One region of the Citrobacter freundii ATCC 8090 genome, then DNA from elsewhere that is predicted to be linked to it. Evidence: predicted binding sites of a transcription regulator. Region 1 holds the regulator's gene; each other region holds the start of a gene.
What was found. Region 1 encodes Fur, which represses iron uptake genes when iron is present. Its sites were predicted from a motif close to ATAATAATGAGAACNACTATCAA; they were not measured.
Positions count from the first base shown of each region.

Region 2: the regulator Fur is predicted to act here: its motif matches at 8,315-8,337, upstream of feoA (ferrous iron transporter A).
Region 3: the regulator Fur is predicted to act here: its motif matches at 4,177-4,199, upstream of bfd (bacterioferritin-associated ferredoxin).

Region 1 is NZ_CP049015.1:1,534,200-1,544,623, reverse strand. Features, by position in the region: gene kdpD (two-component system sensor histidine kinase KdpD) at 1-629, shown strand, start outside; gene kdpE (two-component system response regulator KdpE) at 626-1,303, shown strand; gene pgm (phosphoglucomutase (alpha-D-glucose-1,6-bisphosphate-dependent)) at 1,404-3,044, opposite strand; gene seqA (replication initiation negative regulator SeqA) at 3,069-3,611, opposite strand; gene ybfF (esterase) at 3,806-4,579, shown strand; gene ybfE (LexA regulated protein) at 4,708-4,995, shown strand; gene fldA (flavodoxin FldA) at 5,151-5,681, shown strand; gene G4551_RS07340 (ryhB-regulated fur leader peptide) at 5,892-5,978, shown strand; gene fur (ferric iron uptake transcriptional regulator) at 5,971-6,417, shown strand; gene tcuR (tricarballylate utilization LysR family transcriptional regulator TcuR) at 6,546-7,472, shown strand; gene tcuA (FAD-dependent tricarballylate dehydrogenase TcuA) at 7,570-8,973, shown strand; gene tcuB (tricarballylate utilization 4Fe-4S protein TcuB) at 8,960-10,099, shown strand; gene tcuC (MFS transporter) at 10,153-10,424, shown strand, end outside.
Region 2 is NZ_CP049015.1:316,527-326,950, forward strand. Features, by position in the region: gene malQ (4-alpha-glucanotransferase) at 1-505, shown strand, start outside; gene gntT (gluconate transporter) at 643-1,959, opposite strand; gene nfuA (Fe-S biogenesis protein NfuA) at 2,328-2,903, opposite strand; gene gntX (DNA utilization protein GntX) at 2,962-3,645, opposite strand; gene bioH (pimeloyl-ACP methyl ester esterase BioH) at 3,683-4,453, shown strand; partial or broken gene G4551_RS01495 (Rpn family recombination-promoting nuclease/putative transposase) at 4,499-5,230, opposite strand; gene feoC ([Fe-S]-dependent transcriptional repressor FeoC) at 5,392-5,628, opposite strand; gene feoB (Fe(2+) transporter permease subunit FeoB) at 5,640-7,958, opposite strand; gene feoA (ferrous iron transporter A) at 7,977-8,204, opposite strand; gene G4551_RS01515 (Tex family protein) at 8,580-10,424, opposite strand, start outside.
Region 3 is NZ_CP049015.1:387,882-398,305, reverse strand. Features, by position in the region: gene rplB (50S ribosomal protein L2) at 1-650, opposite strand, end outside; gene rplW (50S ribosomal protein L23) at 668-970, opposite strand; gene rplD (50S ribosomal protein L4) at 967-1,572, opposite strand; gene rplC (50S ribosomal protein L3) at 1,583-2,212, opposite strand; gene rpsJ (30S ribosomal protein S10) at 2,245-2,556, opposite strand; gene G4551_RS01870 (prepilin peptidase) at 2,936-3,403, shown strand; gene bfr (bacterioferritin) at 3,400-3,876, opposite strand; gene bfd (bacterioferritin-associated ferredoxin) at 3,948-4,142, opposite strand; gene tuf (elongation factor Tu) at 4,328-5,512, opposite strand; gene fusA (elongation factor G) at 5,582-7,696, opposite strand; gene rpsG (30S ribosomal protein S7) at 7,793-8,263, opposite strand; gene rpsL (30S ribosomal protein S12) at 8,359-8,733, opposite strand; gene tusB (sulfurtransferase complex subunit TusB) at 8,859-9,146, opposite strand; gene tusC (sulfurtransferase complex subunit TusC) at 9,154-9,513, opposite strand; gene tusD (sulfurtransferase complex subunit TusD) at 9,513-9,899, opposite strand; gene G4551_RS01820 (helix-turn-helix transcriptional regulator) at 9,899-10,424, opposite strand, start outside.

The DNA.
Region 1 (10,424 bases):
CAGAGATCTTAACGCTGGATCTGGCAAGCGAAGGATCGCCGCACGCGCGCCAGGCCAGCGAAATTCGCCAGCACGTCCTGAATACGACCCGACTGGTTAATAACCTACTGGATATGGCGCGAATTCAGTCTGGCGGCTTTAATCTTAAGAAAGAGTGGTTAACGCTGGAAGAGGTGGTCGGTAGTGCCCTGCAGATGCTGGAGCCAGGACTCTCTGCTCCTATTAATTTGTCGCTACCCGCGCCGTTGACGCTGATCCACGTCGATGGCCCGCTATTTGAACGGGTGCTGATTAACCTGCTGGAAAACGCTGTTAAATACGCAGGTCCAGCGGCGCAAATCGGTATTGATGCCAGCGTCGATGGCGAACATCTGCAACTGGACGTCTGGGATAATGGCCCTGGCATTCCATCGGGAATGGAGCAACGAGTTTTTGACAAGTTCTCCCGGGGAAACAAAGAGTCATCTGTACCAGGCGTTGGGCTGGGGCTGGCAATCTGCCAGGCCATTGTGGACGTGCACGGCGGTACAATTTCCGTCCACAATCGCGCACAGGGAGGAGCATGTTTCCGTGTTACACTGCCCCAGGAAATCCCCCCTGAACTTGAAGATTTTCATGAGGATATGTGACGAACGTACTGATTGTTGAAGATGAACAGGCTATCCGTCGCTTTCTGCGCACCGCGCTGGAAGCCGATGGTCTGCGTGTATATGAAGCGGAAACGCTGCAACGTGGTCTGCTGGAAGCCGCCACGCGAAAACCCGATCTCATCATTCTCGATCTCGGTCTGCCGGACGGTGACGGCATTGATTTTATTCGTGACCTGCGACAATGGAGCGCGATACCGGTAATTGTGCTTTCAGCCCGCAGCGAAGAAAGTGATAAAATTGCCGCCCTGGATGCCGGTGCCGATGACTATCTCAGTAAACCCTTTGGTATTGGCGAGCTACAGGCGCGATTGCGCGTGGCATTGCGTCGCCACGCCAGCGGCACGTCTCCCGAGCCGGTGGTGCATTTTTCCAACGTAAAAGTAGATATCGCCGCCCGGCTAGTACATCGTGGTGATGAAGAGATTCATTTGACGCCGATTGAGTTTCGCCTGTTAGCGGTACTGCTGAATAATGCCGGAAAGGTACTGACGCAGCGCCAGTTGCTCAATCAGGTTTGGGGACCAAACGCCGTCGAACACAGCCACTATCTGCGAATTTACATGGGACACCTGCGCCAGAAACTGGAACTGGACCCGGCACGTCCGCGTCATTTTCTGACCGAAACCGGGATTGGTTATCGGTTCATGCCATGACGTTAAGTTGAATATAAAAAGCCGGACCAGCGTATTTGCTGTCCGGCTTTTTCATTATTCATGCCGAATAGCGACGCTAGCGTCTTATCCGGCCTACGGTTTACGCGTTCTTCAGCACTTCGCTGACGATCTCAACCGCTTCTTTTTCGATCTGCTTGCGATGTTCTTCACCGAGGAAGCTTTCGCAGTAGATCTTGTAAGCGTCTTCCGTACCAGAAGGACGCGCGGCAAACCAGCCGTTGTCAGTCATCACTTTCAGACCGCCGATAGAAGCGCCGTTGCCCGGTGCAGCCGTCAGACGCGCGGTGATCGGGTCGCCCGCAAGCGTACTGGCGCTCACCATTTCCGGAGACAGCTTAGACAGCGCCGCTTTCTGCGCGGAGGTCGCGCTTGCCTGCAGGCGGTTGTAGCTCGGTGCGCCAAAGCGAGCAGCCAGTTCGTTGTAGTGCTCCTGCGGGTTCTTACCGGTCACTGCGGTAATTTCTGCCGCCAGCAGGCACATGATGATGCCGTCTTTGTCGGTTGACCACGGTGTACCGTCGAAACGCAGGAAAGATGCCCCCGCGCTCTCTTCCCCACCAAAGCCAAAACTGCCGTCAAACAGACCGTCAACAAACCATTTAAAGCCAACCGGCACTTCAACCAGTTTACGCCCTAAATCATTCACTACACGGTCAATCATCGCCGATGACACCAGCGTCTTACCGACGGCAACATCTTTGCCCCACTGCGGACGATGCTGGAACAGGTAGTTGATCGCCACCGCCAGATAGTGGTTCGGATTCATCAGCCCTGCCGGGGTGACGATACCGTGACGGTCGTAGTCTGGGTCATTGGCAAAGGCCAGATCGAACTTGTCGCGCAGCGCCAACAGCCCCGCCATCGCACACTCGGAGGAGCAGTCCATGCGGATTGCGCCATCTTTGTCGAGATGCATAAAGCGGAAAGTCTGATCAACGTGATCGTTAACGATAGTCAGGTTCAGGTTGTAGTGCTTAGCAATACGCTTCCAGTATTCGATACCGGAACCGCCCAGCGGATCGACACCCAGCGTCAGACCCGCTTTCTGGATCGCCGCCATGTCTACGATGTCAGCCAGTCCTTCAACAAACGGCTGAACCAGATCCTGCTCTTTCACATGACCAGATGCCAGCGCAGCGTCCAGCGACATACGCTTCACGCCTTGCAGACCGGCCGCCAGCAGCGCGTTGGCTCTGTCTTCCACCACTTTGGTGACATTAGTGTCTGCCGGACCACCATTTGGCGGGTTGTATTTAATGCCGCCATCTTCCGGCGGGTTGTGGGACGGCGTGATCACAATGCCGTCAGCCAGCGGGCCGCCTTTTTTGTTGTGGACCAGGATAGCGTTCGATACAGCAGGGGTTGGCGTAAAGCCGTTATTTTCCTGCACGATGACGTCAACGCCGTTCGCCGCCAGCACTTCCAGTACAGAGATAAAAGCCGGTTCAGACAGCGCGTGGGTATCCTTGCCCACATAGCACGGACCAGTAATCCCGTTTTTCGCACGTTCTTCAGCAATCGCCTGGGCGATAGCCAGAATATGCGGCTCGTTAAAACTATGACGACCTGCACTGCCGCGATGTCCGGACGTACCGAACTTAACAGCGTGCTCAGCGTTCCCTGCCGTTGGTTTCAGTACATAGTATTGTGCCGTCAGTTGGGCGACGTTAATCAAATCACTCTGTTGCGCAGGTTGACCTGCACGATTGTGGATTGCCATTGCCTGGTCCTTCTAATGCAAGGATTAAATTGTTCCGCAAACCTTTTCAATCAATTCCGCAGGGAATTGCATTGACTGCATGATGTGTTCAACCATGCTGCATTTACGGCCGGTATTGGTATTGGTGATCACCCAGTACGGCGTGCCTGGCACGTGCTTCGGTTTGGTTTGATTACCATTTTTCAGCAGCGTCTGTTCATCAGCTGCAAAATAAACACGCGTACGACCATGCAACGATTCCGTTGCTTCGGCGAACGCGTTTTGATCCAGTGAATAGAGTGTAGACAGCACCAGCATAAAGCGATTTACTGCTTTCTTCTGTTCCGCGTATTCGTCGGACAGCAGCAGTTCACGCATCGCGCGCACTTTATCTTTTACGGGGTTAACCGGCTTGGCTTCCACGACAGGTTGCACAGCGCGGACTTCTTTGACTATCGGAGTGACAGGCTGTGATGCGGCGGAAAATTTCAACATACGCCGTAAAATGTCGGATGCGCTCTCGCCAATATGCTTGGTGTGGCTGGCAATATAGCTATAGAGTTCATCATCAACTTCAATCGTTTTCATCTTAATCCAGTGCAGTGTTTAGCTGAATACAAGTTGTCGGGGTAAACACACGTAGTGTAAAGGCAAATCCCAACAGCGGATAGCGTCAAGCCTGGTGGCCAGCAAAACTCAGAGTAACCGTAGTTGTTGCAGCCATGTGGCAGAATGGTCAACATGATACCCTAACCCGTGAGTGTGAAAAAAAGAACTTTGCCATGAAATTGAATATCCGAGCGCAATCTGCGCAAAACCTGCACAATAATTCTCCCATCGTCCTGGTGCACGGCTTGTTTGGCAGCCTGGATAACCTGGGGATCCTGGCACGCGATCTAGTAGCCGACCACGACATCATCCAGGTCGATATGCGAAACCATGGCCTCTCCCCTCGTTCACCTGAGATGAATTATCCGGCCATGGCGCAAGATCTGCTGGATACGCTGGACGATCGGCAGATCGAAAAAGCGATCTTTATTGGCCACTCGATGGGCGGAAAAGCCGTCATGGCGCTGACTGCTCTGGCTCCGGAACGTGTCGAACGGCTGGTCGCCATCGACATTGCTCCCGTTGACTACCATGTTCGCCGCCACGATGAGATTTTTGCGGCAATCAATGCCGTAACCGATGCACAAGCGTCCTCACGCCAGCAGGCGGCAAGCGTCATGCGCCAGCACCTGCAGGAGGAAGGTGTTATCCAGTTTCTGCTGAAATCCTTTGTTGACGGCGAGTGGCGCTTTAACGTTCCCGTATTGTGGGATCAATATCCGCATATCGTCGGTTGGGAAACCATTCCTGCGTGGGAGCACCCGGCGCTGTTTATCCCAGGCGGCAACTCACCGTATGTTACCGAAGCGTATCGCGAACAACTGCTGGCGCAATTCCCACAAGCTCGTGCGCACGTTATAGCAGGCGCCGGGCATTGGGTGCATGCCGAAAAACCGGAGGCGGTGCTGCGCGCCATCCGTCGTTATCTGAGCGAGCAGGCTAACTGATTAAAAACTCAGCGTCTGCGCGCGATTACGCGCGCGGGCGTTGGCGTGTCTCCCCTGCTGATGTATTATGGCGCGCTATCCATCCGGGCAGACGCCTGGCTGATTGTTTCCCCGAAGTCACCAAGATCATGGCCAAAGAACAAACGGACCGTACGACATTAGATCTGTTCGCGCAGGAGCGTCGCCCGGGACGACCCAAAACTAATCCGCTCTCGCGTGATGAACAGTTACGTATTAATAAACGTAATCAGCTTAAGCGTGACAAAGTTCGCGGGCTTAAGCGTGTCGAACTGAAACTGAACGCTGATGCCGTTGACGCTCTGAACGAGCTGGCTGAGGCACGCAACATGAGTCGCAGTGAACTCATCGAAGAGATGCTGATGAACCAACTCAGCGCATTGCGCGGTCAGGCATAGTCTGAATTTCTGCTCTAAATCATAAATCGTGTAGCACAGAGTGCAGTCCTGCGTGTTTGCTGTTTCCGCATGCCTGACTGTTCTGCTATGATTGCCCTTATCCGTGGGCAATGCGCCACCACCATTTCAATAAGTTTCAAGAGGTTATTTTACTCATGGCAATCACTGGCATCTTTTTCGGCAGCGACACCGGTAATACCGAAAACATCGCAAAAATGATTCAAAAACAGCTTGGTAAAGACGTTGCCGATGTTCATGACATTGCAAAAAGCAGCAAAGAAGACCTCGAAGGGTATGACATTCTGCTGCTCGGCATCCCAACCTGGTACTACGGTGAAGCGCAGTGCGACTGGGACGACTTCTTCCCTACCCTCGAAGACATTGATTTTAACGGCAAACTGGTTGCATTGTTCGGCTGTGGCGACCAGGAAGATTACGCAGAATATTTCTGCGATGCGTTAGGGACCATTCGCGACATCATCGAACCGCGCGGCGCAACCATCGTTGGTCACTGGCCAACGGCGGGTTATCACTTTGAAGCGTCCAAAGGTCTGGCTGACGACGACCATTTTGTCGGTCTGGCTATCGATGAAGATCGCCAACCTGAACTGACCGCAGAACGCGTAGAAAAATGGGTTAAGCAGATCTCTGAAGAGCTGCACCTCGACGAAATCATTAATGCCTGATTTCGTGTGGCGCAGATTTCCATCTGCGCCGCATCAATAGATAAAACCAATCAAAATAATTGCTACAAATTTGTAACTTTTTCGTCTGACCCTGTACAATGGCTGGATGCCAATCGGGTGTTGCACAGTGTGTTTGTCGGCGATACCACGTTTTGATTAACAATATATGCCAGAGACTTGCAGTTTTCATTTAGCCATGGCAGTTCTATAATGAATCGCATTATCTCAAGTGCAATTTCTGTCACTTCTGTTAATGAAGTGAATCGTTTAGCTACAGGACAGATTCCGCATGACTGACAACAATACCGCATTAAAGAAGGCTGGCCTGAAAGTAACGCTTCCTCGTTTAAAAATTCTGGAAGTTCTTCAGGAACCGGATAACCATCACGTCAGTGCGGAAGACTTATACAAACGCCTGATCGATATGGGTGAAGAAATTGGTCTGGCGACCGTGTATCGCGTGCTGAACCAGTTTGATGATGCCGGTATCGTGACCCGCCATAATTTTGAAGGTGGTAAATCCGTCTTCGAATTGACTCAACAGCATCATCACGATCACCTCATCTGCCTTGACTGCGGCAAAGTGGTCGAGTTCAGCGATGATTCCATCGAAGCCCGCCAACGTGAGATTGCGGCTAAACATGGCATTCGCTTAACTAACCATAGCCTCTATCTTTACGGTCACTGTGCCGAAGGCGATTGCCGCGAAGATGAGCACGCCCACGACGGCAAATAATGTAATGCTTTCTGAAAAGCCAACCATCCGGTTGGCTTTTTTTATGGGCGTTACCTGCCCTTTTCCCCTTCCCTCCGCTCCTGTGTTGCTTTAATGTAAAAATCAATTGCCCCTTCCGGAGAGTCGAAATGGAACTTCGCCAGCTACGCTATTTTGTGCGCATTGTAGAAACCGGCAGCATGGGTAGCGCGGCGCTCGATCTCAATATCGGGGTTTCGGCACTCAGCCAGCAAATGTCGCGTCTGGAAAACGAACTCGCTATTCGCCTGCTGCAGCGCACTTCGCGAGGCGTGACACCCACCAGCGCCGGACTGGCTTTTTACTCCCAGGCGCAGCTGGCGCTCCGTCACGCAGACGATGCAATCCTCGCCGCGCGTGAATCCCGGCTTTCCGGGCACGTCAGCGTCGGCATGGCTCCCAGTACCGCTTCAGTTCTCGGTATGCCTTTTATTCACGCCATGCGGGAAAGCTATAGCGATGTTCGCCTGCATGTGGTGGAAAGTCTCTCTGGTAATCTGGAACGGATGATTAATACCCGCCAGATTGATCTGGCTGTGGTGTTTCAAAAAGAAAAGATCCTGCGCTGGAGTGCCAGACCGATTCTCGAAGAACGGCTGTTTTTGATTGGGACCCATGCCCTACTGGCTGATATTACCGATGACAATATTGCCCCAGCCCAGTTGGCGAGTATTCCATTGATAATGCCCAGCCCAGGCCACGGTCTGCGCGGCAGGCTGGAAGCAATTTGTCAGGAACACTCGCTGAACATTGAGATCGCTACAGAAATTGATGGTCTGGCGCTGCTGATGCGCGCCGTGCGCAGTGGCATTGGCGCCACTCTTCAACCCGGAGCGGCGATTTCCCATCTCGATAAAGAGACGCTAAGAGTGATCGGCGTCCATAATCCGATACTTAGCCGCCCCAACTTTCTGGTGAGCCTCTCTGACGATGAGCTCACCCCGGCGGGCCTCGCAGCCCGCGTGGTGCTGACGAAAGTGATGCATCAACTGGTGGAAGCAGGACGCTGGCCAGGCGCCATCCTTTACAATAACTAAAGCCCTCTTTAGCACTACGTCATAGCGCCCGCACAAGCCGTTCGCATACATTTTAATTACAAATTTAACAATTAGTTAAATGGTAATGGAGTATACGATGGTTGATGTTCTGGTGATTGGCGGTGGCAATGCTGCCTTATGCGCTGCCCTTACCGCCCGGGAGCAAGGCGCTTCCGTTTTACTACTCGAAGCGGCTCCCCGGGAATGGCGTGGGGGAAATTCCCAACACACGCGTAACCTGCGCTGTATGCATGATGCACCGCAGGATGTGCTGGTGGAAAGCTATCCGGAAGAGGAGTATTGGCAAGATCTGCAGCGCGTCACGGAAGGAAATACCAACGAAGCCCTGGCACGTCTGGTGATCCGCACCTCTTCACAATGCCGCGACTGGATGCGCCAGCACGGCGTCAATTTTCAACCTCCTCTCTCTGGCGCTTTACACGTGGCGCGAACCAACGCCTTTTTTATGGGCGGTGGCAAGGCCCTGGTGAATGCCTATTATCGCAGCGCAGAAAAACTGGGAGTGCAGATCCGCTATAACACCCCTGTTCAGGCGCTTGAACTGCGTAATGGCGAGTTCGTGGCGGCGCTGGCAGGTGAAGAGCGCATTACAGCGAAATCCTGCGTGCTTGCCGCTGGCGGGTTTGAGTCAAACCGCGAATGGCTGCGAGAAGCGTGGGGAGAGAACGAGCGCGGCGAATGGCCTGCAGATAACTTTCTGATTCGCGGCACGCGCTTTAACCAGGGCGTACTGCTCAAATTTATGATCGATGCCGGAGCCGACATCATCGGCGAACCCTCCCAGTCACACTGCGTAGCCATTGACGCCAGAGCGCCATTATATGACGGCGGGATTTGTACCCGCGTGGACTGTGTTTCGCTCGGCATAGTCGTCAACCGTGACGCTGAGCGTTTTTATGATGAAGGCGAAGATTTCTGGCCCAAACGCTACGCCATTTGGGGACGACTGGTCGCCCAACAGCCCGGGCAGATTGGCTACTCCATTATCGACAGTAAAGCCATCGGCCACTTCATGCCTCCGGTCTTTCCTGGCGCACAGGCCAATACGCTGGCGGAACTGGCTCATCAGTTGGGGCTGAATGGCGAACACTTTACCCACACCGTGACGGAGTACAACAACGCCTGCCAGCCCGGCCAGTTCAACCATACCATTCTGGATAACTGCACGACAAAAGCGTTAACCCCCGCGAAGACACACTGGGCGCGACCACTGGACCAGCCGCCTTACTACGGCTATGCCCTGCGGCCAGGGATCACCTTCACCTATCTCGGGTTAAAAGTAAATGAACGCGCTGCCGTACACTTTGCCGGGCAGCCAAGCCGCAACCTGTTCGTCGCCGGAGAGATGATGGCGGGCAACGTGCTGGGCAAGGGCTACACCGCAGGCGTGGGCATGTCAATCGGTACCACTTTTGGCCGTATTGCCGGAAAAGAAGCCGCGCTGGCCGCACGTAAGGAGACTCGTCATGAGGCAGCTTGAGAAACTGATTATCGACGCGCAAATTATCACCGAACCGGAAGCGGAAGTTGAACGCGTGATGCAGGTCTGCAACGCCTGTCGCTATTGTGAAGGATTTTGCGCCGTGTTCCCGGCAATGACGCAGCGCCTGGAATTCGGTAAAGCGGATATCAATTATCTGGCAAACTTGTGCCATAACTGCGGTGCCTGCCTGCACGCCTGTCAGTATGCCCCGCCTCATGAGTTTGCCATCAACGTGCCGAAGGCGATGGCAGAAGTCCGGCTTGAAACCTATCAGCACTACGCGCAACCCGCGGCCTTTGGCGCGCTTTATCGTCGCGCAGGCGTCACCGTGACGCTGGCGCTGGTTTTCGGTCTGATCCTGTTTTTACTGCTCGCCATGGGGTTAAAAGGCTCGTTACTCCATCCTCCGTTGGCCGGAGATTTCTACCAAATTTTCCCGCATAACCTGCTGGCCTGGATGTTTGGTTCGGTATTTATTCTGGCGATAGGTCTGCTGATGGCGGGCGTTATCCGCTTCTGGCGCGAGATTTCTCCCGGTATGCCACGTTCCGTCGAAATTGCTGAAGCTTCACACGATGCGCTGACACTAAAGTATCTCGATGGTGGGCACGGTAAAGGTTGTAATGAAGCAGATGATGCCTTCACTCTGATGCGCCGCCGTTTTCATCACTTCACTTTCTACGGTTTTCTGCTCTGCTTTGCCGCCACCGTGGTGGCGACGGGCTATCACTATTTCGCAGGTATAGAAGCACCCTATCCGTTCTTCAGCGTTCCGGTCATGCTGGGCACGTTGGGAGGCATTGGCCTGGTTGTCGGCCCGGCTGGCTTGCTATGGCTCAATCTCAAGCGTTCACCGCTACATGGCGACGCACGGCAAAAACCGATGGATCGCGGTTTTATTTTGCTGCTGCTGCTGACCAGTCTGACCGGTTTAGCCCTGCTGGCAGGAAGAGACTCGTCCTGGATGGCTATTTTGCTCGCCATTCACCTCGGCGTGGTCATGGCGCTCTTTCTGACCATTCCTTACGGAAAATTTGCCCATGGATTTTACCGCTGCGCAGCCTTACTCAAGTGGGCGATTGAGAAACGGCGCGGCAAACAGGCGGGGGTCACAGACAACTAACCCGCACACTCTTACCTCTATAAATATTATGATAAGACAGTGGAGCAAACCCAATGACACAACAACCATCGCGCGCCGGAACTTTCGGCGCAATACTGCGGGTAACCAGCGGTAATTTTCTCGAACAGTTCGACTTTTTTCTGTTCGGGTTTTACGCCACCTATATTGCAAAGACCTTCTTTCCCGCGGAGAGTGAATTTGCCGGGCTAATGTTAACTTTCGCTGTTTTTGGTTCGGGTTTCTTAATGCGACCCGTTGGCGCCATTGTGCTGGGTGCTTATATCGACAGAATTGGTCGTCGTAAAGGCCTGATGGTGACGCTGGC
Region 2 (10,424 bases), 1.2 Mb from region 1:
GAAAAACTTCCGTACGCCGAAAGCGTACCCGGAACAATCAATGGCAGTCGCGGCGACGCATGACCTTCCTACGCTTAAAGGTTATTGGGATAGCGGCGATTTGACGCTGGGTAAAGCTCTGGGCCTGTATCCGGATGAAGTCGTGCTGCGCGGGTTGTATCAGGACCGAGAACTTGCGAAACAGGGGCTGCTGGACGCGCTGCACAAATACGGCTGCCTGCCAAAACGTGCCGGTCACAAGGCATCCCTGATGTCGATGACGCCGATTCTTAATCGCGGCATGCAACGCTACATCGCTGACAGCAACAGTGCGCTGCTGGGCCTACAACCGGAAGACTGGCTGGATATGGCTGAACCGGTCAACATTCCGGGGACCAGCGACCAGTACAAAAACTGGCGGCGTAAGCTCACCGCCACGCTGGAGCAGATGTTTGCCGATGAGAGAGTGAATAAGCTGATTAAGGATTTGGATAAGCGGCGAAAAGCGGCCGCGAAGAAGAAGTAAAAAGCCGGGGATTTCCCCGGCTTTTTTATGGTGATAGTTCGTAGCACGTAGGCCCGATAAGCGCAGCGCCATCAGGCAATTCTGACGCACATTGCCGGATGGCGGCTTTACCTTATCCGGCCTATAAACTGTCTCGATTAAACCACCATACCCAGCAGCAGACACCCTACCAGACCGCAGACGGAGATAATGGTTTCCAGCATTGACCATGACTTGATGGTTTCACCGATGGTTAGGTTGAAGTACTCCTTGAACAGCCAGAAGCCTGGATCGTTCACGTGGGAGAAGATGACAGAACCGGAACCAACCGCAATAACCATCAGCTCAGGGCTTACGCCGGTTGTTGCAATCAGCGGCGCCACTATCCCACCAGCGGTGATCGCTGCAACGGTTGCGGAACCCAATGCGATACGCAGTACTGCAGCGATAGACCATGCCATCAGCAGCGGAGACACGTTAGAGCCATGCATCATTGAAGCGATGTATTTGTCCACGCCGCTATCAACCAGGACCTGTTTGAAGGCACCGCCGCCGCCGATGATCAACAGCATCATCGCAATGATTTTGATTGAAGACACCAGCGTGTCGTTAATCTGATCCATCGAACGTCCGCGGTTCAGACCAAACGTGAACATCGCAATCAGCACTGCAATCAGCGTTGCCATGACCGGGTCACCGAGGAATTCTGCAACCGTCAGGAAAGCATGACCTTTCGGCAGAATCATCTCCGCCACGGCGCGCATTGCCATCAGAATAACCGGGACCAGAGAGGTCCAGACGCTGACGCCAAAGCCTGGCATCTCTTCTTCAGTGAAGGTTTTTGCGCTGTACAGACCTTCCGGGATTGGCTTATCAATGCCTTTCAGGAAACGTGCGTATACCGGACCGGCGAGAATAACGGTCGGGATTGCCAGAATCGTACCAAACAGCAGGGTTTTACCCATATCTGCGTGGAAAATGGTGGCAATAGCGGTTGGACCCGGGTGCGGTGGCAGGAAGCCGTGCGTTACGGACAGTGCCGCAGCCATTGGCACGCCAACGTACAGCAGCGGGATATTGGCAGCAGCGGCAATGGTGAACACCAGCGGCAGCATCAGTACGAAACCAACTTCGTAGAACAGGGCAAAACCAACGGTGAAGCCGGTTAATACCACCGCCCATTGAATATGTTTTTTGCCGAATTTAGCAATCAGGGTGGTTGCGATGCGCTGTGCGCCGCCGCAGTCCGCCAGCATTTTGCCCAGCATGGCGCCAAAACCCATAATCAGGGCGAGGCTGCCAAGGGTTCCGCCGACGCCGGCTTTAATTGAACCGATGACTTTATCCAGTGGCATCCCTTGCATCAATCCGACAGCAAGCGCCACCAGGACGAGAGCGATGAAACCGTTCATTTTGAAACGGATCATCAGGAGGAGTAACAAGATTACACCGATAGCAACGATGACTAATGGCATGATTTACCTGGCCTTAACTTTGTTATGGGTAACGTCAGTGTTTAGATGACAAATTCCGATTGTCCCGACCGGGAACAGAGTATTCTCAGCACCAATGCTGGTTGCCTGCAAAACTAATCAGTTTAGCTGGCTATTATGTGTGTGTTAGGTGCTGATACGAATGATACGGGTAACATGTGGCGCTTGAAAATCACCTGGGCAGGCAAAATTTAAATTATGAGAGGCTGGTCAAATTATGCAGGGGATTATTACAGGGTACGTGCAGAGAAATGTAAGGGCGTAGGCCGGATAAAGCGTTTACGCTGCCATCCGGCATCGATGCCCGGTGGCGACGCGGATGCGTCTTACCGGGCCTACAAGTCTGGTCGTTAGTAGTAAGAGTGCTCGCCGCGCTGGTGTTCGGTTAAATCGCGAACGCCTTTCAGTTCAGGGAATTCAGCCAGCAGCTGCTTCTCGATACCTTCTTTCAGCGTCACATCGACCATTGAACAGCCGTTACAGCCGCCGCCAAACTGCAGAATGGCGTAGCCTTCATCGGTGATTTCCATCAGAGATACGCGACCACCGTGACCAGCCAACTGTGGGTTGATCTGCGATTGCAGCATGTACTCCACGCGTTCCATCAGCGGCGCATCATCGGCAACTTTACGCATTTTGGCGTTTGGTGCTTTCAGGGTCAGCTGGGAGCCTAACTGGTCGGTAACGAAATCGATTTCTGCATCTTCCAGATACGGTGCGCTCAGTTCATCAACATATGCGGTCAGCAGGTCAAATTTAATGGCGGTGTCGGTTGCTTCCACGGCGTCCGGCGGACAATAAGAAACGCCGCATTCAGCGTTAGGCGTGCCGGGATTAATCACAAATACGCGGATTTGTGTCCCTTCTTCCTGATTTGCCAGCAGTTTGGCAAAGTGCGCTTGTGCAGCATCGGAAATATGGATCATAGTAATGGCCTAATAGTTGACTATTTTACTTGGTTATAATACGCCCATCATCGAGGCTCTACAAGGTTCGACACAGGCACCATACCTGGACAGTCGCCGCGCCGTTGCGTAAAAGCAGCTGCGCGATTTCCGCGACGGTACTTCCGGTAGTGACGACATCATCCACAATAACCATATGGAGTCCCTGCACCGGCAATTCAAGGCGAAAGGCATTTTTCAGGTTACGTTTACGTAATCGGGCGCTGAGATGGTGCTGCGTGGCGGTTGCCCGAACCCGCGAGACGGTCTGGCTGTCCCAGTCGCAACCCAGCCAGCGTGCAAGCGGACGGCACAGTAAATCGCTCTGATTAAACCCTCTGCGCCAGTGTCGACGTTGCCAGAGCGGGACGCTGACCAGCCTGTCCGGCAGAGGAAGGGCGCTGACGCGCCGGGCCTGTAGTACCTCCAGCAACAGCAAACGCGAAAGAGCGGAGGCTGTTTCGCTGCGTCGCGAAAACTTGAGCTGGTGGATAAGCCCGCTCAACGGCGGAACATAGTCGCTGACGGTGACCAGCCGCTGCCACGGCGGCGGTTTTTGCAGGCAGCGCCCACAGGGAATGACGGTATGAGCGGCAGGGAGTCCACATTGGGGGCATAGGCTGGCGTGTTGGCGCGTTGCCCGCGTACAGACTGAGCAGATCCCCCAATGCCCTAACGTCAGGGGCATTCGGCATAGCCAGCACAATCCCGGTACTGTTAGCATAGATGCATCCTTTCAGGCTAAAAGAGAACAATAACTGATGAATGACATCTGGTGGCAGACCCAGGGTTCGGGAAATTGCCATCTTGTGCTGCTGCACGGATGGGGACTGAATGCGCAAGTGTGGCATTGCATAAGCGAGGAACTGGGTTCGCATTTTACGCTGCATCTTGTCGACTTACCGGGATTTGGTCGTAGCCAGGGTTTCGGTGCAATGTCGCTGGAAGAGATGGCTGAGCGGGTATTGAAACAGGCACCGGAGAAAGCTATCTGGCTCGGCTGGAGTCTGGGCGGGCTGGTCGCGAGTCAGGTAGCCTTAACGCATCCTGAGCGTGTTCAGGCGCTGGTGACCGTCGCGTCTTCCCCTTGCTTTAGCGCGCGGGATGAGTGGCCGGGTATCAAGCCAGAGGTGCTGGCAGGCTTCCAGCAGCAGCTGAGCGAAGATTTCCAGCGTACAGTGGAGCGTTTTCTGGCATTGCAAACGATAGGTACGGAAACCGCGCGTCAGGATGCGCGAGCGTTGAAGAAAACGGTGCTTGCTTTACCCATGCCGGAAGTCGAGGTGCTTAATGGCGGGCTGGAGATCCTGAAAACAGTTGATCTGCGTGAACCGCTGTGCGCGGTGGAAATGCCTTTCCTGCGGTTGTACGGCTATCTTGATGGCCTGGTGCCGCGCAAAGTCGTCCCGATGTTGGATGCCCTGTGGCCGCAGAGTGAGTCGTTGGTGTTTGCTAAGGCGGCGCATGCGCCGTTTATCTCGCATCCGGCGGAGTTCTGCTCAGCGCTGGTGGCGTTAAAACACCAGCTATAGCCCCTGTTGATTTGCCCGGTAGCGTCGCGCTTGCCGGGCATGAAATTAATGGGGTTGTGCTGGCAGGTCTTCAGCGCTAAGCCCGGTAATTCTGAGTATTGTTAATCTGTCGATACCATCCGCTAGCATGGTCGTCGCGATGCGCAAAGCTTCCTCTCGTTTGCCCGTTTGTAACCCCTCTTGTAATCCTTTCCGATGGCCTTCCTGAAGGCCATTAAGATGCCCTTCCTGTCGTAATCTTTCGGCGATAGTCATCAACTTGTCCTTATGTTGGGGTAAACGTTCGGCGATTTCATGAATAAACTCGCCAAAATGCACGGTGTCTCCGGCTTGCATCAGGTAATTAAACAAGGCTTTCAACTGGCTGTCATTAGCGTGTCCTTTAACAAGCAGGATGGCCAGTTTTTCTACCAGCCCCATCAAATCGCGTTTACGGATATGTTTTTGGATGAGTTCCAACAGCGCCATCCGGCGATGCTGCATAATCTCGTCATCGGGCACAACGGTGATATCGATCAGTGGAAATGCGGTGCTATAAAGCTGTCTGGCGGACTCCGGGTCATCAAACTCGTCCAGCCAACAAAGTGAATAGGGGTATGGGCTTGCTGCACCATGATAAAAAAGTAGGGGGATTACCAGAGGCAGCTTCTTATGTCCCGCATCCAGATGACGCTGCATTACCGCAATGGCATAGCGTATTAGCCGAAATGCCATGTGAGCATCGGCGCTGCTTTGATGTTCAATAATGGTGTAAATGTAACCATCACCTTCGCGGGTAGCTGGCTGGAGGATAGATCTTTTTTGCTGAAATAATGAAATCTATGTGGAATCCATTACGCAAAAAAGCCGGATATCTGCATAAACGAATTATCCGGCCTGGACGTTTGCATCATTTGTAGGCCGGATAAGCGTAGCGCCATCCGGCAAAGAGCATCTGATTAGCGCAAAGCCCACCACTCGCGCAGGCAGGCTTTACCTTCCGGGCAACTTTTGCAGCTTCCGGAAAGACACCCGTCGGCATCTTCCTGAATCCGCACCGCTTTGCCCATCTTTTCTAACTGATTCAGCATGGCGTCAATCATGGGCTGCGGGGTATGCAGCGTGTGGCTTATTTGTGTCGCCTCCATGCGCCCCCGCAAAGCCAATAAATCACGAACCTGAATAAGTGATGCCATTGTCGATAACCTTAGTGGCAATCGCCAGTCGTGCTGGAACAGCAGGAACTCGCCGTTCTGTTGGTTGCCAGCAGTGCGAGGTCCACGCGGCTGCGAGCTCGACGCAGCAGGCCCAGTAACACGATGTTAAACAGGATGACCGCTAAAATGCACACCAGGCTGTAGGTCGGGTGCTCTTTGTAGCTGACCGTCTGATAAAACAGCGTCGACAGAGAGTAGGCGATATTCAGGCCCCACAGAATCGAGAAACTCATCCAGCCACGGCTGGATTCACGTGCGATAGCGCCCATCACTGAAATGCACGGCACATACAGCAGAACAAAGATCAGGTAGCTGTACGCGGCGGCGGCGCTGCCAAATTTCTCGCCCATCACGCCCATTGCGCCCGTCGCCATTTCGCCGTCGCCCTTGCTGGCTTCGATAGGGTTAGCCAGTACGCTCAGGCTGAAGGTGTCTTTCAGGCTTTGCCAGGTTTCATCCACTGCGCCGAGCAGCTCGTCACCAAGGTGGAAATCTGCCGGGTTGAACTCTTCTTCCTGAATGTTTTCCGCGGTATAGAGCGTGTTCAGCGTACCCACCACCACTTCTTTCGCCATCGCGCCGGTGAACAAACCTACGGTTGCCTGCCAGTTATCTTCGTGAACGCCAATCGGTTTAAACACTGGAGTAATAACACGGCTAACGGAGGCCAGAGCTGAGTCGTTGATGTTATCGACGATTTTCCCGCTCAGCGAGAAACTGTTAAACGCGCTGAGGAAAATGCTGACGATGATGATGACTTTACCTGCACGCAGAACGAAGCCTTTCAGGCGTTGCCAGGTCTGAATAATCAGACTCTTGATGTGCGGCACGTGGTATACCGGCAGCTCCATCACGAACGGCGTTGCTTCACCACGCATGATGGTGTGTTTGAGCATCAGGCCCGTCAACACAGCCATCACGATACCCAGTACGTACAGCGAGAAGACCGCCAGTGCGCCGTTCTGACCAAAGAACGCCGCGGCAAAGACGGCGAAAATCGCCAGACGTGCGCCGCAGGACATAAACGGCGCCATCATGATGGTCATCAGACGCTCACGCGGGGCGTCCAGCGTACGTGCGCCCATCACGGACGGTACGTTACAGCCAAAGCCGACGATCAGCGGGACGAACGATTTGCCCGGCAGTCCCAGCGCCTGCATCAGACGGTCCATCACAAACGCGGCGCGCGCCATGTAGCCGGAGTCTTCAAGGAAGGAGAGGAACAGGTACATCATGCCGATTTGCGGTACCAGCGGCAGCACGGTGTTAATCCCGCCGCCAAGGCCCTGGGCCAGGAAGATAGTGAGCCAGTCCGGGAAGTGCAGCGTGTAGCCAATCCACTGAATACCATGGATAAAGAGTGCTACGGAGCCAACGTCAAACAATGGTTGCAGCGCGCCGCCGATGTTAATGGCGAGCAGGAACATCAGGTACATCACGAACAGGAAAATCGGCAGCCCGAGGAAGCGGTTGAGAACGATTTTATCTACCGCGGTGGTGAAACGGCTCGGTTCTGCCGTCAGAGTATTGCTGACGGTATCGCAGATAGCGGCAATGCACTGATAGCGCGCATCGGCGATGTGCAGCGCCGGATCGTCCATAGTCTCGCTCAGGCGTGCGATGGAGGCATCGAGATTTTGCGCGGCATCACCCGCATATGCGCGGCTGTAGATATCGCCTTCCAGCATCTGCAGGCCCAGCCAGCGGCGCTGTTTGAGCGGCATATCTTTGGCCATCGCGTCGGCGAGGGAATCCGCTTCCTGCAGCAACGGCTGGGCATAATGGACCAGCTCGACAGTGTCGTTTTCTTTGTAGCGATCGATCGCCAGCTTCAGCGCTTCAATGCCGCGGGCGCGGGTGGAAACCAGCGGAACCACCGGGCAGCCAAGACGTGCTGAGAGGGCGTCGATATCAATACGGATTTGCTGTTTTTCAGCGATATCCAGCATATTCAACGCGACGATGCAGGGGATGCCCAACTCAAGCAGTTGCAACGTCAGATAGAGGTTGCGTTCAAGGTTTGAAGCATCGACCACGTTGATCAACAGATCCGCGTCGCCGCTTAAAATATAGTGGCAGGCAATCTGCTCATCGAGAGAGGTCTGGGATGAGATTGTCGTCAGAGAATAGGTGCCGGGTAAATCCACCAGCGTGACCTGATGGTCCGTTGTGGCGAAATGACCTTCTTTACGCTCCACGGTAACGCCAGCCCAGTTGCCTACACGCTGGCGCGCGCCGGTGAGTTGGTTGAATAAGGTTGTCTTGCCGGAATTAGGATTACCAATTAAACCAATGGTTAGTTTTTTCATTTTTATAGACTCACTGTATTAACAGGAAACCGCTTCCACTTCTAATAACGCCAAATCCTTTTTACGCAATACCAGACTTACGCGACGCGTTTCGATATGGATAGGATCGCCGAGCGGGGCGACGCGTACCACGTTGAAGGAGGAGCCGGGCAGCATGCCAAGTGACAACAGTTTCTGACGATAAGCCGGGCTGATTTCACGGGCAAAGCCGGTAATTTTCCACGCACTGTCAGGAGTGAATTGCATAGGGACCTACTTATATCTCGCTAACTGGATGATTACCTCATGGGGCGACAGGGCGGCATGAGACCAGATGATTAGCCAACGTAAGGAAAGAGTAAATAATCAACAAAACAATGATAATGAGAATGGTTTCTATCATCAATAGAATAAATGTGACGGAATGTACAATTGGATAATAATTTGAGCCAATTTTGATATTCCTCAATATTTATTCTGGTAGGGAAAGAATGGTTCGCGGAGGTAATTATTGAGAATCTTAATGTTTAATTAAGGTTTCATCTGTTAATAAAGTGATAAATATATTGTGGTGAAAAGCGGGGGATATATTAAATATGCCGGATAAGGTATTGATTCCGTCATCCGGCACACGGTTTAAACTTAGCGCTTTTTACCCATTGCCGCCGCCAGCGCATCCATCATCGCGCTGTTGCCCGCAGGCTGGGCGTCACGACCACGCGGTTTCGCCGCTTTTGGCGCTGGGCGATTGCCCTGAGTGCGATCGTTATTCCCGCCGCCGCGACGCGCATTGGTTTCACCCGGCTGCTCGTCCAGACGCATGGTCAGCGCGATACGCTTACGTTGCAGGTCCACTTCCAGCACTTTCACCTTCACAATGTCGCCCGCTTTCACCACGGTGTGTGGATCGTCGACGAACTTATTCGACAGCGAAGAGATATGCACCAGGCCATCCTGATGAACGCCGATATCAACAAACGCGCCGAAATTGGTGACGTTGGTGACCGCCCCTTCCAGGATCATTCCCGGCAGCAGATCGTTCATGGTTTCGACACCATCGGCAAACTGCGCGGTTTTAAATTCAGGACGCGGATCGCGACCCGGCTTTTCCAGCTCTTTGATGATGTCGGTGACGGTCGGCACCCCGAAGCGTTCGTCAGTAAAATCGGCGGCTTTCAGATTGCGCAGTTCGTTGCTGTTGCCCATCAGGTCACGCAGCGATTGCTCGGTAGCGGCCAGAATGCGTTCCACAATCGGATAGGCTTCCGGGTGAACGGTGGAGGCATCCAGTGGGTTATCGCCATGGTTGATGCGCAGGAAGCCTGCGCACTGTTCAAAGGCTTTTGGCCCCAGACGGCTGACTTTCAGCAGTTGCTGACGGTTCTGGAACTGACCGTTCTCATCGCGCCAGGCGACGATGTTTTGCGCCATCATGCGTGTCAGGCCGGCCACGCGGGTCAACAGCGGAACGGAAGCGGTATTTAGATCGACGCCGACGGCGTTCACACAGTCTTCCACCACCGCGTCCAGCTTACGCGCCAGTTGTGTCTGGCTAACGTCGTGTTGATACTGGCCCACACCGATCGATTTCGGATCGATTTTCACCAGCTCAGCCAGCGGATCCTGCAGACGACGGGCGATAGACACTGCGCCACGCAATGAAACGTCGAGATCCGGGAACTCTTGCGCCGCCAGCTCGGAAGCCGAGTAAACCGATGCCCCGGCTTCGCTGACGATCACTTTCTGCGCGGTGACTTTCGGGAACTGTTTCTGCACGTCGAGGAAGAAGCGCTCGGTTTCGCGCGACGCTGTACCGTTACCAATCGCCACCAGCTCAACGTTGTATTTTTCACACAGCGCCGCAACGGCAACGGCGGCTTTGGCGGCCTGACCGGTGTGTGGATAAATGGTGTCGGTCGCGACCAGCTTACCGGTACCGTCAACAACCGCCACCTTCACGCCGGTACGCAGGCCGGGATCGAGGCCCATGGTGGCGCGCAGGCCGGCCGGAGCCGCCATCAGCAGGTCATGCAGGTTACGGGCAAAGACGTTGATTGCTTCATCTTCCGCGCGTTCGCGCACGGTGCCCATCAGTTCGGTTTCGAGGTGCATCAGCACCTTAATTCGCCATGTCCAGCTTACAACGCCTTTACGCCAGCTGTCTGCCGGTGCGTTGTTCAGTCGCAGGCCAAGGTGATCCTGAATGATTTGCTCGCCGTGGCTCTCTTTCGGTGGCTCATCGAACTGCGGATCGGCATTCAGCGAAAGCTGAAGCACGCCCTCGTTACGGCCACGGAACATGGCCAGCGCACGGTGGGATGGCACGGTAGAGATCGGTTCGTGGTGATCGAAGTAGTCGCGGAATTTCGCGCCTTCCTCTTCTTTACCGCTTACCACGGTGGAAACCAAATGCGCGTTCTTCCACAGATAGTCACGCACTTTCGCCAGCAGCGCGGCATCTTCAGCGAAGCGTTCCATCAGGATGTA
Region 3 (10,424 bases), 1.1 Mb from region 1:
CGAACACCACGCCAGCGTGCAGCACCTGCTTTACCCAGAACGCGCAGCATATGCTCAGCATTGCCAACTTCGCCCAGAGTTGCACGGCAGTCTGCTTCGACTTTACGCATTTCACCAGAACGCAGACGCAGGGTGACATAAGCACCATCACGAGCAACGATCTGAACGTAAGTACCAGCGGAACGTGCCAGCTGACCGCCTTTACCTGGTTTCATTTCTACGTTATGAACGGTAGAACCAACCGGGATATTGCGCATCGGCAGGGTGTTACCTGCTTTGATTGCAGCATCAACGCCAGACTGAATCTGGTCGCCAGCTTTCAGGCCTTTAGGGGCCAGGATGTAACGGCGTTCACCGTCTTTGTACAGAACCAGCGCGATGTTCGCGGAGCGGTTCGGATCGTATTCAAGACGTTCAACAACTGCCGGGATACCGTCTTTGTTGCGTTTGAAGTCAACAATACGATAAGCCTGCTTGTGACCACCACCGATGTGACGAGTGGTGATACGGCCATTGTTGTTACGACCACCGGATTTGCTGTTTTTTTCAACCAGCGGAGCAAAAGGTTTGCCCTTGTGCAGCTCTGGGTTGACCACTTTAACAACGTGGCGACGACCCGGAGATGTCGGTTTACATTTAACAACTGCCATTGTATTACTCCTCCGACTTACTCAGCGCCGCCGACGAAGTCCAGATTCTGGCCTTCCTTCAGGGTGACGTAAGCTTTTTTCCAGTCGCTACGACGACCGATACGCTGTCCGTGACGTTTAACTTTCCCTTTAACTACCAGGGTGTTAACGACTTCGACTTCGACTTCAAACAGTTTCTGCACAGCAGCTTTGATTTCTGCTTTGGTCGCGTCTTTAGCAACTTTGAGAACGATGGTGTTAGTTTTTTCCATCGCAGTAGACGCTTTTTCAGAAACGTGCGGTGCGCGCAGCACTTTCAGCAGACGTTCTTCACGAATCATGCCAGCATCTCCTCAACTTGCTTAACAGCATCAGCAGTCATTACGACTTTGTCGAAGGCGATCAGGCTAACCGGGTCGATACCAGTTGCATCGCGTACGTCAACCTTGTGCAGGTTGCGCGCAGCCAGGAACAGGTTTTCGTCCAGCTCACCGGTGATGATCAGCACATCTTCCAGAGCCATGTCTTTCAATTTCTGTGCCAGCAGCTTAGTTTTAGGCGCTTCTACAGAGAATGATTCGACAACGATCAGACGATCCTGACGTACCAGTTCGGACAGAATGCTTTTCAGCGCGCCGCGGTACATCTTTTTGTTAACTTTTTGACTGTGGTCCTGTGGACGAGCAGCGAAGGTCACGCCACCTGAACGCCAGATCGGGCTCTTGATAGAACCTGAACGCGCACGGCCGGTACCTTTCTGGCGCCACGGCTTTTTGCCTGAACCAGTTACTTCAGCACGAGTCTTCTGAGCACGAGTACCCTGACGAGCACCAGCTGCATAAGCAACAACAACCTGGTGAACCAGCGCTTCGTTGAAATCACGACCGAAGGTAGTTTCGGAAACAGTCAGCGCGCTCTGCGCGTCTTTCAATACTAATTCCATTGCTATCCCCTTACGCCTTCACAGCTGGTTTAACGATCAGGTCGCAACCGGTCGCACCCGGAACACCACCTTTAACCAGCAGCAGGTTGCGCTCAGCGTCAACACGTACTACGTCCAGGCTCTGAACGGTTACACGTTCGTTGCCCAGCTGACCTGCCATTTTCTTGCCTTTGAACACTTTGCCCGGAGTCTGGTTCTGACCGATAGAACCCGGAACGCGGTGAGACAAGGAGTTACCGTGAGTAGCGTCCTGGGTACGGAAGTTCCAGCGCTTAACGGTACCAGCGAAACCTTTACCTTTAGAGGTACCGGTTACGTCAACTTTTTTAACGTCAGCAAACAGTTCAACGCTAATGTTCTGACCAACGGTGTATTCTTCACCATCTGCCAGACGGAACTCCCACAGGCCGCGGCCAGCTTCTACGCCAGCTTTAGCAAAGTGGCCAGCTTCCGGCTTAGTTACGCGGTTAGCTTTTTTAGCACCGGTGGTAACCTGAACAGCGCGATAGCCATCGTTAGCCAGATCTTTAACCTGAGTAACGCGGTTTGCTTCAACTTCGATAACGGTTACTGGGATAGATACGCCATCTTCAGTGAAGATGCGGGTCATACCCACTTTTTTACCGACTAAACCAATCATTGTATCAACCTCTCAATCGCTCGATGACCTGATTAACCCAGGCTGATCTGCACGTCTACACCGGCAGCCAGGTCCAGACGCATCAGAGCATCAACGGTTTTTTCAGTTGGCTCAACGATGTCAACCAGACGCTTGTGAGTACGGATCTCGTACTGATCACGCGCGTCTTTGTTGACGTGCGGGGAGATCAGAACGGTGAAACGCTCTTTGCGGGTCGGCAGCGGGATCGGACCACGAACCTGCGCACCAGTGCGCTTGGCAGTCTCGACGATTTCCGCGGTTGATTGATCGATCAGACGATGATCAAACGCTTTCAAACGGATACGGATTCTTTGGTTCTGCATGAGACCAGAGCTCCAATTATTTTATAGACGAAATAGTTACTCCTCAAACCCATTACGATTGATGGGAGAGTGTAACCGTTCTTACAGAGTTCCCCGATTGGGAACATTGTCTGGTATTGCTTTCGCAGTACCGGTGGCTCATATCGAACCGCTGTCAATATTAGACAAGCCCGCGCATTATACGTAAATCTCAGTCTTAAGCAAGTGCCGCGTAGAAATTAATCACTCGTTCATAAATGCGGGCCTCCTTCCACTCTGATTGTATGTCCTGTGATGCAACGCGTTTTCCGTGGAAGAGAGCATCCATAACTCACATCCCGGACTTGTGGGGCCGGCGTACTTACCCGAAGGTAAACTCTTTACCAAATGAGATTTGCCCATGTACATCGACCTCCCCTTTCTGCTGATTTATGTTTCGCTATCAGGGTTGCTCTTAGTCCATGACCTGCGTACCGGGTTGCTGCCCGACAAATTTACCTGCCCTCTTTTGTGGGGCGGTCTTATTTATCATCAGTGCTGCAGACCTGCACAGTTATCCGACGCGCTTTGGGGTGCCGTAGCGGGCTATTGGGTATTTGCTTTGTTCTACTGGGGGTATCGTTTGATATGCCGACAGGAAGGATTAGGCTTTGGTGATGTCAAATTTCTTGCCGCACTGGGCGCATGGCATCGCTGGGAATCATTACCACTGTTGGTTTTACTTGCCGCGGGCATGGCATGTTGTCTCACCGGGATTTCTTGCGTCCGTTACGGGAGACAGATGCTAAAAAACCCGCTGCCTTTTGGGCCATATCTGGCGGCTGCGGGTTTCGTTATTGGCTGGATAAATCTGATACAGGGCGGTTAGTCACTGACTTTAATTTGCGATTGCAGATAATTTTGCAAGCCAAGTTTTGCAATCAGGTCCAGCTCAGTTTCGAGCCAGTCAATATGCCCTTCTTCTTCAGTCAGGATCTCGATCATCATGTCCCGGCTGACATAATCATGAACGCTATCGGCATAGGCAATGGCTTCACGCAGATCTTTCGCCCCATCCAACTCGAGTCGAAGATCGGATTGCAGCATCTCTTCAACGTCTTCGCCAATACCCAACTTGCCAAGATCCTGCAAGTTCGGGAGCCCTTCTAAGAATAAAATACGCTCGATATATTTATCAGCGTGTTTCATCTCATCGATAGATTCATGGTACTCAACATCATTGAGGCGAGTCAGTCCCCAGTTTTTAAACATACGAGCATGGAGAAAATACTGGTTGATCGCGACAAGCTCATTTCCCAATAGTTTATTGAGATAATTTATGATTTTAACATCACCTTTCATTTTATAGTCCCTCCGCTTCCACTCTTAGAGCGTAGATGGGGCTACAGGGATGTCAAAAAAAAGAGTGTGACTTAGGCGATCTCTTTAAATTCTGGCATTTGCGTTAATTCATCCTGCATGACTTCGCGGGCAGCACGAATGCACTTACCGCATTGATTTCCTACAGGAATAAATTTACGTAATTGCTGAAAGGATTGAGGGTGAAACTGGCGAACAGCCTGACGTATTTTTTTATCACTTATCGCATTACACAAACAAACGTACATGATCGCTCCCGTTCAATTTCTGCGCAAAGTGTAAATGAGAATAGTTATGATTACAATAGCACAACGCTATTTACGCGGCGGGAGAATGAATAAAAAATGCGAATAAATATGACAGCTACTAAATAGCAGGCAGCAAAAAGGGCGCCGAAGCGCCCTTTTTAAGCTCAAAGCTAATTAATCAATAATTAGCTCATTACTTTAGCAACAACGCCCGCACCAACAGTACGGCCGCCTTCACGGATTGCGAAACGCAGACCGTCGTCCATCGCGATTGGGTGGATCAGGGTAACAACCATTTTGATGTTGTCGCCCGGCATTACCATCTCTACGCCTTCCGGCAGTTCGATGGTACCAGTCACGTCAGTAGTACGGAAGTAGAACTGCGGACGGTAGCCTTTGAAGAACGGAGTATGACGGCCGCCTTCGTCTTTGGACAGAATGTACACTTCAGATTCGAACTTGGTGTGCGGCTTGATAGAGCCCGGCTTAGCCAGTACCTGACCACGTTCGATTTCTTCACGTTTGATACCACGCAGCAGAACACCAACGTTCTCACCAGCACGGCCTTCGTCCAGCAGTTTGCGGAACATTTCAACGCCAGTACAGGTAGACTTAGCAGTCTCTTTGATACCAACGATTTCAACTTCTTCACCAACTTTGATGATACCGCGCTCTACACGACCGGTAACAACGGTACCACGACCGGAGATGGAGAATACGTCTTCGATAGGCAGCAGGAACGGCTTGTCAATCGCACGCTCTGGTTCTGGGATGTAAGAATCCAGGAAGCCAGCCAGTTCGATGATTTTCGCTTCCCACTCTGCTTCGCCTTCCAGCGCTTTCAGAGCAGAACCACGAACGATCGGAGTGTCGTCGCCCGGGAAATCGTACTGAGACAGAAGTTCACGAACTTCCATTTCTACCAGTTCCAGCAGCTCTTCGTCATCAACCATGTCGCATTTGTTCAGGAACACGATGATGTACGGAACGCCTACCTGACGACCCAGCAGGATGTGCTCACGAGTCTGCGGCATCGGGCCGTCAGTCGCAGCAACAACCAGGATCGCGCCGTCCATCTGCGCAGCACCGGTGATCATGTTTTTAACATAGTCGGCGTGGCCCGGGCAGTCTACGTGTGCGTAGTGGCGAGTCGGGGTGTCATATTCAACGTGAGAAGTGTTGATGGTGATACCACGTGCTTTTTCTTCCGGCGCGTTATCGATCTGGTCGAATGCACGAGCAGCACCGCCGTAGGTTTTAGCCAGTACGGTAGTGATTGCAGCGGTCAGGGTAGTTTTACCGTGGTCAACGTGGCCGATGGTGCCGACGTTAACGTGCGGTTTTGTACGTTCAAATTTTTCTTTAGACACGGCTATATTCCTTACTATAGTGCTCTCCCCTATGGAGAGAGCACGGGACTTAGGTTTTAATCCTGTGGATTATTTACCACGGGCTTCAATAACGGCCTGAGCAACGTTGTTCGGCGCATCGTCGTACTTCAGGAACTCCATGGAGTAAGAAGCACGGCCTTTGGTCAGAGAACGCAGCTGAGTTGCATATCCGAACATTTCAGACAGCGGAACTTCAGCATGGATAACAACGCCAGTGACGTTGGATTCCTGACCACGAAGCATACCACGACGGCGGCTCAAGTCACCGATTACGTCACCGGTGTTCTCTTCCGGAGTCTCTACTTCAACCTTCATGATAGGCTCAAGCAGAACTGGTTTCGCTTTCTTAAAGCCATCTTTGAAGGCGATAGAAGCGGCCAGTTTAAACGCCAGCTCAGAGGAGTCAACGTCATGGTAAGAACCGAAGTGCAGACGCACGCCCAGATCAACAACCGGGTAACCAGCCAGCGGGCCAGATTTCAGCTGTTCCTGGATGCCTTTATCAACGGCCGGGATGTATTCGCCAGGAATTACACCACCTTTGATGTCGTTGATGAACTCGTAGCCTTTCGGGTTTGAACCCGGCTCCAGCGGGTACATGTCGATAACAACATGACCGTACTGACCGCGACCACCAGACTGCTTAGCGTGTTTACCTTCGATATCGGTAACTTTCGCGCGAATCGCTTCACGGTAAGCAACCTGAGGTTTACCGACGTTCGCTTCAACGTTGAATTCACGCTTCATACGGTCAACGATGATGTCGAGGTGCAGCTCACCCATACCAGCGATAATGGTCTGGTTAGATTCTTCGTCAGTCCATACGCGGAATGACGGGTCTTCTTTAGCCAGACGGCCCAGAGCCAGACCCATTTTTTCCTGGTCAGCTTTGGTTTTCGGTTCTACCGCGATGGAAATTACCGGCTCAGGGAATTCCATACGTTCCAGAATGATCGGGTGATCCGGGTCACACAGAGTGTCACCAGTGGTCACGTCTTTCAGACCGATAGCAGCAGCGATATCGCCCGCGCGAACTTCTTTGATCTCTTCACGTTTGTTAGCGTGCATCTGTACGATACGGCCGAAACGTTCACGTGCAGTTTTCACGGAGTTCAGGATGGTGTCACCGGAGTTAACCACACCAGAGTACACGCGGAAGAAGGTCAGGTTACCCACGAACGGGTCGGTAGCGATTTTGAATGCCAGAGCAGCAAACGGCTCGTCATCGCTAGCATGACGCTCAGCAGGAGTATCTTTACCGTCGTCCAGAATACCGTTGATCGCAGGTACGTCTACTGGGGATGGCAGGTAATCAATTACCGCATCCAGCATCGCCTGAACACCTTTGTTCTTGAACGCAGAACCACAGGTTACCAGGATGATTTCGTTGTTCAGAACGCGCTGACGCAGAGCTTTTTTGATCTCTTCTTCAGTCAGTTCTTCACCACCCAGATATTTCTCCATCAGCTCTTCTGAAGCTTCTGCAGCGGACTCGATCAGGTTCTGGTGCCATTCTTCAGCCAGTTCCTGCATGTCAGCCGGGATATCTTCATAAGTGAAGGTTACGCCTGCATCTTCTTCGTTCCAGTTGATGGCTTTCATTTTCACCAGGTCAACAACACCGGTGAACGCTTCTTCAGCGCCAATTGCCAGCTGCAGCGGAACAGGGTTCGCGCCCAGACGGGTTTTGATCTGACCAACAACTTTCAGGAAGTTCGCACCCATACGGTCCATTTTGTTAACGAACGCAATGCGCGGAACTTTATATTTGTTTGCCTGACGCCATACGGTTTCAGACTGAGGCTGAACACCACCAACTGCGCAGTAAACCATTACTGCACCATCAAGCACACGCATGGAACGTTCTACTTCGATAGTGAAGTCAACGTGCCCCGGGGTGTCGATGATGTTTACGCGATGCGGTTCATACTGCTTAGCCATACCAGACCAGAATGCAGTAGTCGCTGCGGAGGTGATAGTAATACCACGTTCCTGCTCCTGCTCCATCCAGTCCATGGTGGCTGCGCCGTCATGAACTTCACCGATTTTATGGTTTACACCGGTGTAGAACAGAATACGTTCGGTAGTAGTGGTTTTACCGGCGTCGATGTGCGCACTGATACCGATGTTACGGTAGCGCGCGATGGGTGTTGTACGAGCCATTTGATTCCTCGTTTATCTTTTAGGCGTTCAATTTAAGTAGCCCAAAGCGGGCTGCTTACTAGAAGCGCCCGCCTGGTGACTAAAACTCCGAAGGGATTACCAACGGTAGTGTGCGAACGCCTTGTTGGCTTCTGCCATACGGTGAACGTCTTCACGTTTCTTAACTGCAGTACCTTTGTTTTCTGCAGCATCAGAAAGTTCGTTCGCCAGGCGCAGAGCCATGGATTTATCACCGCGTTTACGAGCAGCTTCAACGATCCAACGCATTGCCAGAGCATTACGACGGACCGGACGGACTTCAACTGGTACCTGATAAGTAGAACCACCAACGCGGCGAGACTTAACTTCGACAGTCGGGCGCACGTTTTCGAGAGCTACTTCGAAAGCTTCCAGTTCGTTTTTACCAGAACGCTGAGCCAGGGTCTCCAGCGCGCTGTATACGATAGTTTCGGCAGTAGATTTTTTACCATCTACCATCAGGATATTTACAAATTTAGCCAGCAGTTCTGATCCGAACTTCGGATCCGGCAGAATTTTACGCTGACCAATGACGCGACGACGTGGCATGGAAATACTCCGTTGTTAATTCAGGATTGTCCAAAACTCTAAGAGTTTAGTTTGACATTAATATAAAACGTTTGGCCTTACTTAACGGAGAACCATTAAGCCTTAGGACGTTTCACGCCATACTTGGAGCGTGATTGCTTACGGTCTTTAACGCCGGAGCAGTCAAGCGCACCACGAACGGTGTGGTAACGAACACCCGGGAGGTCTTTTACACGACCGCCACGGATCAGGATCACGGAGTGCTCCTGCAGGTTGTGACCTTCACCACCGATGTAGGAAGTCACTTCAAAACCGTTAGTCAGACGAACACGGCAAACTTTACGCAGTGCGGAGTTCGGTTTTTTAGGAGTGGTAGTATATACACGAGTACATACGCCACGTTTCTGCGGGCATGCTTCCAGCGCAGGCACGTTGCTTTTTGCAACTTTGCGTGCACGTGGTTTGCGTACCAGCTGGTTAACTGTTGCCATTAAATAGCTCCTGGTTTTAGCTTTTGCTTCGTAAACACGTAATAAAACGACCTCATACAATATGAGGACGCAGAATTTTAGGTCGGTGTCGAAAAGGTGTCAAGAAATATACAACGATCCCACAATTACCAGGACATCTGGCTGGGATGCTTCACCGTAAGTCTGACGAAGTCAGTATAGCTAACCCTGACGACACTGTCTGAAATTTGACCGCTCAACCCGCGAGCCTTAATGTCTTCTTCCAGTACATAGACCTTAATGGAGGCATTTTTCAGACTTTCAAGGAAACGGCTTCCTTCGATTGCTGCCGTCACGCCATCCTGGAGCAATAAAAGTTCATCGTCTTTATCAATCAGACGAAGAAGAGAGGAGAAATCGGTAAGCCACGCGGAGCGATGTAGTGTGTGCAGCATGAGAGTCTCAAAACCTTAAAATGACGTCATAGTTGCCTAACTCACGGCGTAAATCTTCCGGTTCAAGCGCTGTCGCATCGATCACAAAATTACTCCCCTGCTGAAGGCCCCGCTCGCGTAATGAGGCAGCGCAGAGCCAACATTGATCGATATCGTACAACCCTAACAGCTTGAAGGTCGCGATATAGTCTCGCGCCAGCACGGCATCCGGTTGCTGTCCCTGAAGGATTTGAAAGACGCCATCACCGATAAAAAACACGCCGAGGTCTTCCGTTAATGCAGAGGTCGCCAGCAATGCATCTAACCCTTCACGGCCAGATGCGCTGCCGTGCGGCACGGTAGAAAAGACAAAAGCAACACGTTTCATCAGAATTGCACCACGCGATCGCAGGTCAGGGAAGCCTCAGCCAGCGATCCAAGCCCGCTGAGGTTAAAACCTGATTGTAAATTAGCTCCTGCCAGCCCCAGCCGCTTTGCCTCAGTCTCATCAACCACGCCGCGTCGCAACGCCGCAGCCACGCAAATATTCAGTGTTACACCATGCTGTTGGTTCAGCTGTTGCCAGGCCCGTACCAGATCGTATTCATCACTGGCAGGCGAAGTGAGTAGGTTGGCGTTATACACACCTTCACGATAGAAAAAAACGCTGCTTAGCTCATGCCCTTCTTTGAGTAGCGCATGAGCAAATTGCAACGCGCTGCTCGCCTGCTGCGTGCCGTACGCTGGCCCCGTCACCATGATGGCAAAACGCATTACTTATCTTGCCCCTGGAAATCGCCACTTTTGAACTGACGAATATAGAGGTAGACCGTATGTTTGGAGATGTTCAGCCGATCGGCGACCTGGTTGATGGCATCTTTAATATCGAAGATGCCTTTCTCATACAAATTCAGGACGATCTGGCGGTTCTTCGCGTTGTTGGAAACATTGCGATCGGCATTCACTTCTTCGATTGTGAATTCCAGCGTCTGGGTAACCAGATCTTCCACCGAAGAAGCGAAGTTGACGGCAGAGCCCACTTCCGGGGTTTCCGGTGGGATAAAGGTATTCATTATCTGCGAGAAAGGGACATCAAGGTTCATGTTGATGCACAGCAGACCAATCACGCGATGCTCACGGTTGCGAATGGCAATCGTCACCGACTTCATCAAGACACCGCTTTTCGCACGTGTGAAGTAACACTTCGACACGCTGCTATCCGCACCCGTCATATCATGCAGCATACGCAACGCAAGGTCGGTAATCGGTGAGCCAATTTTACGGCCCGTATGTTCACCG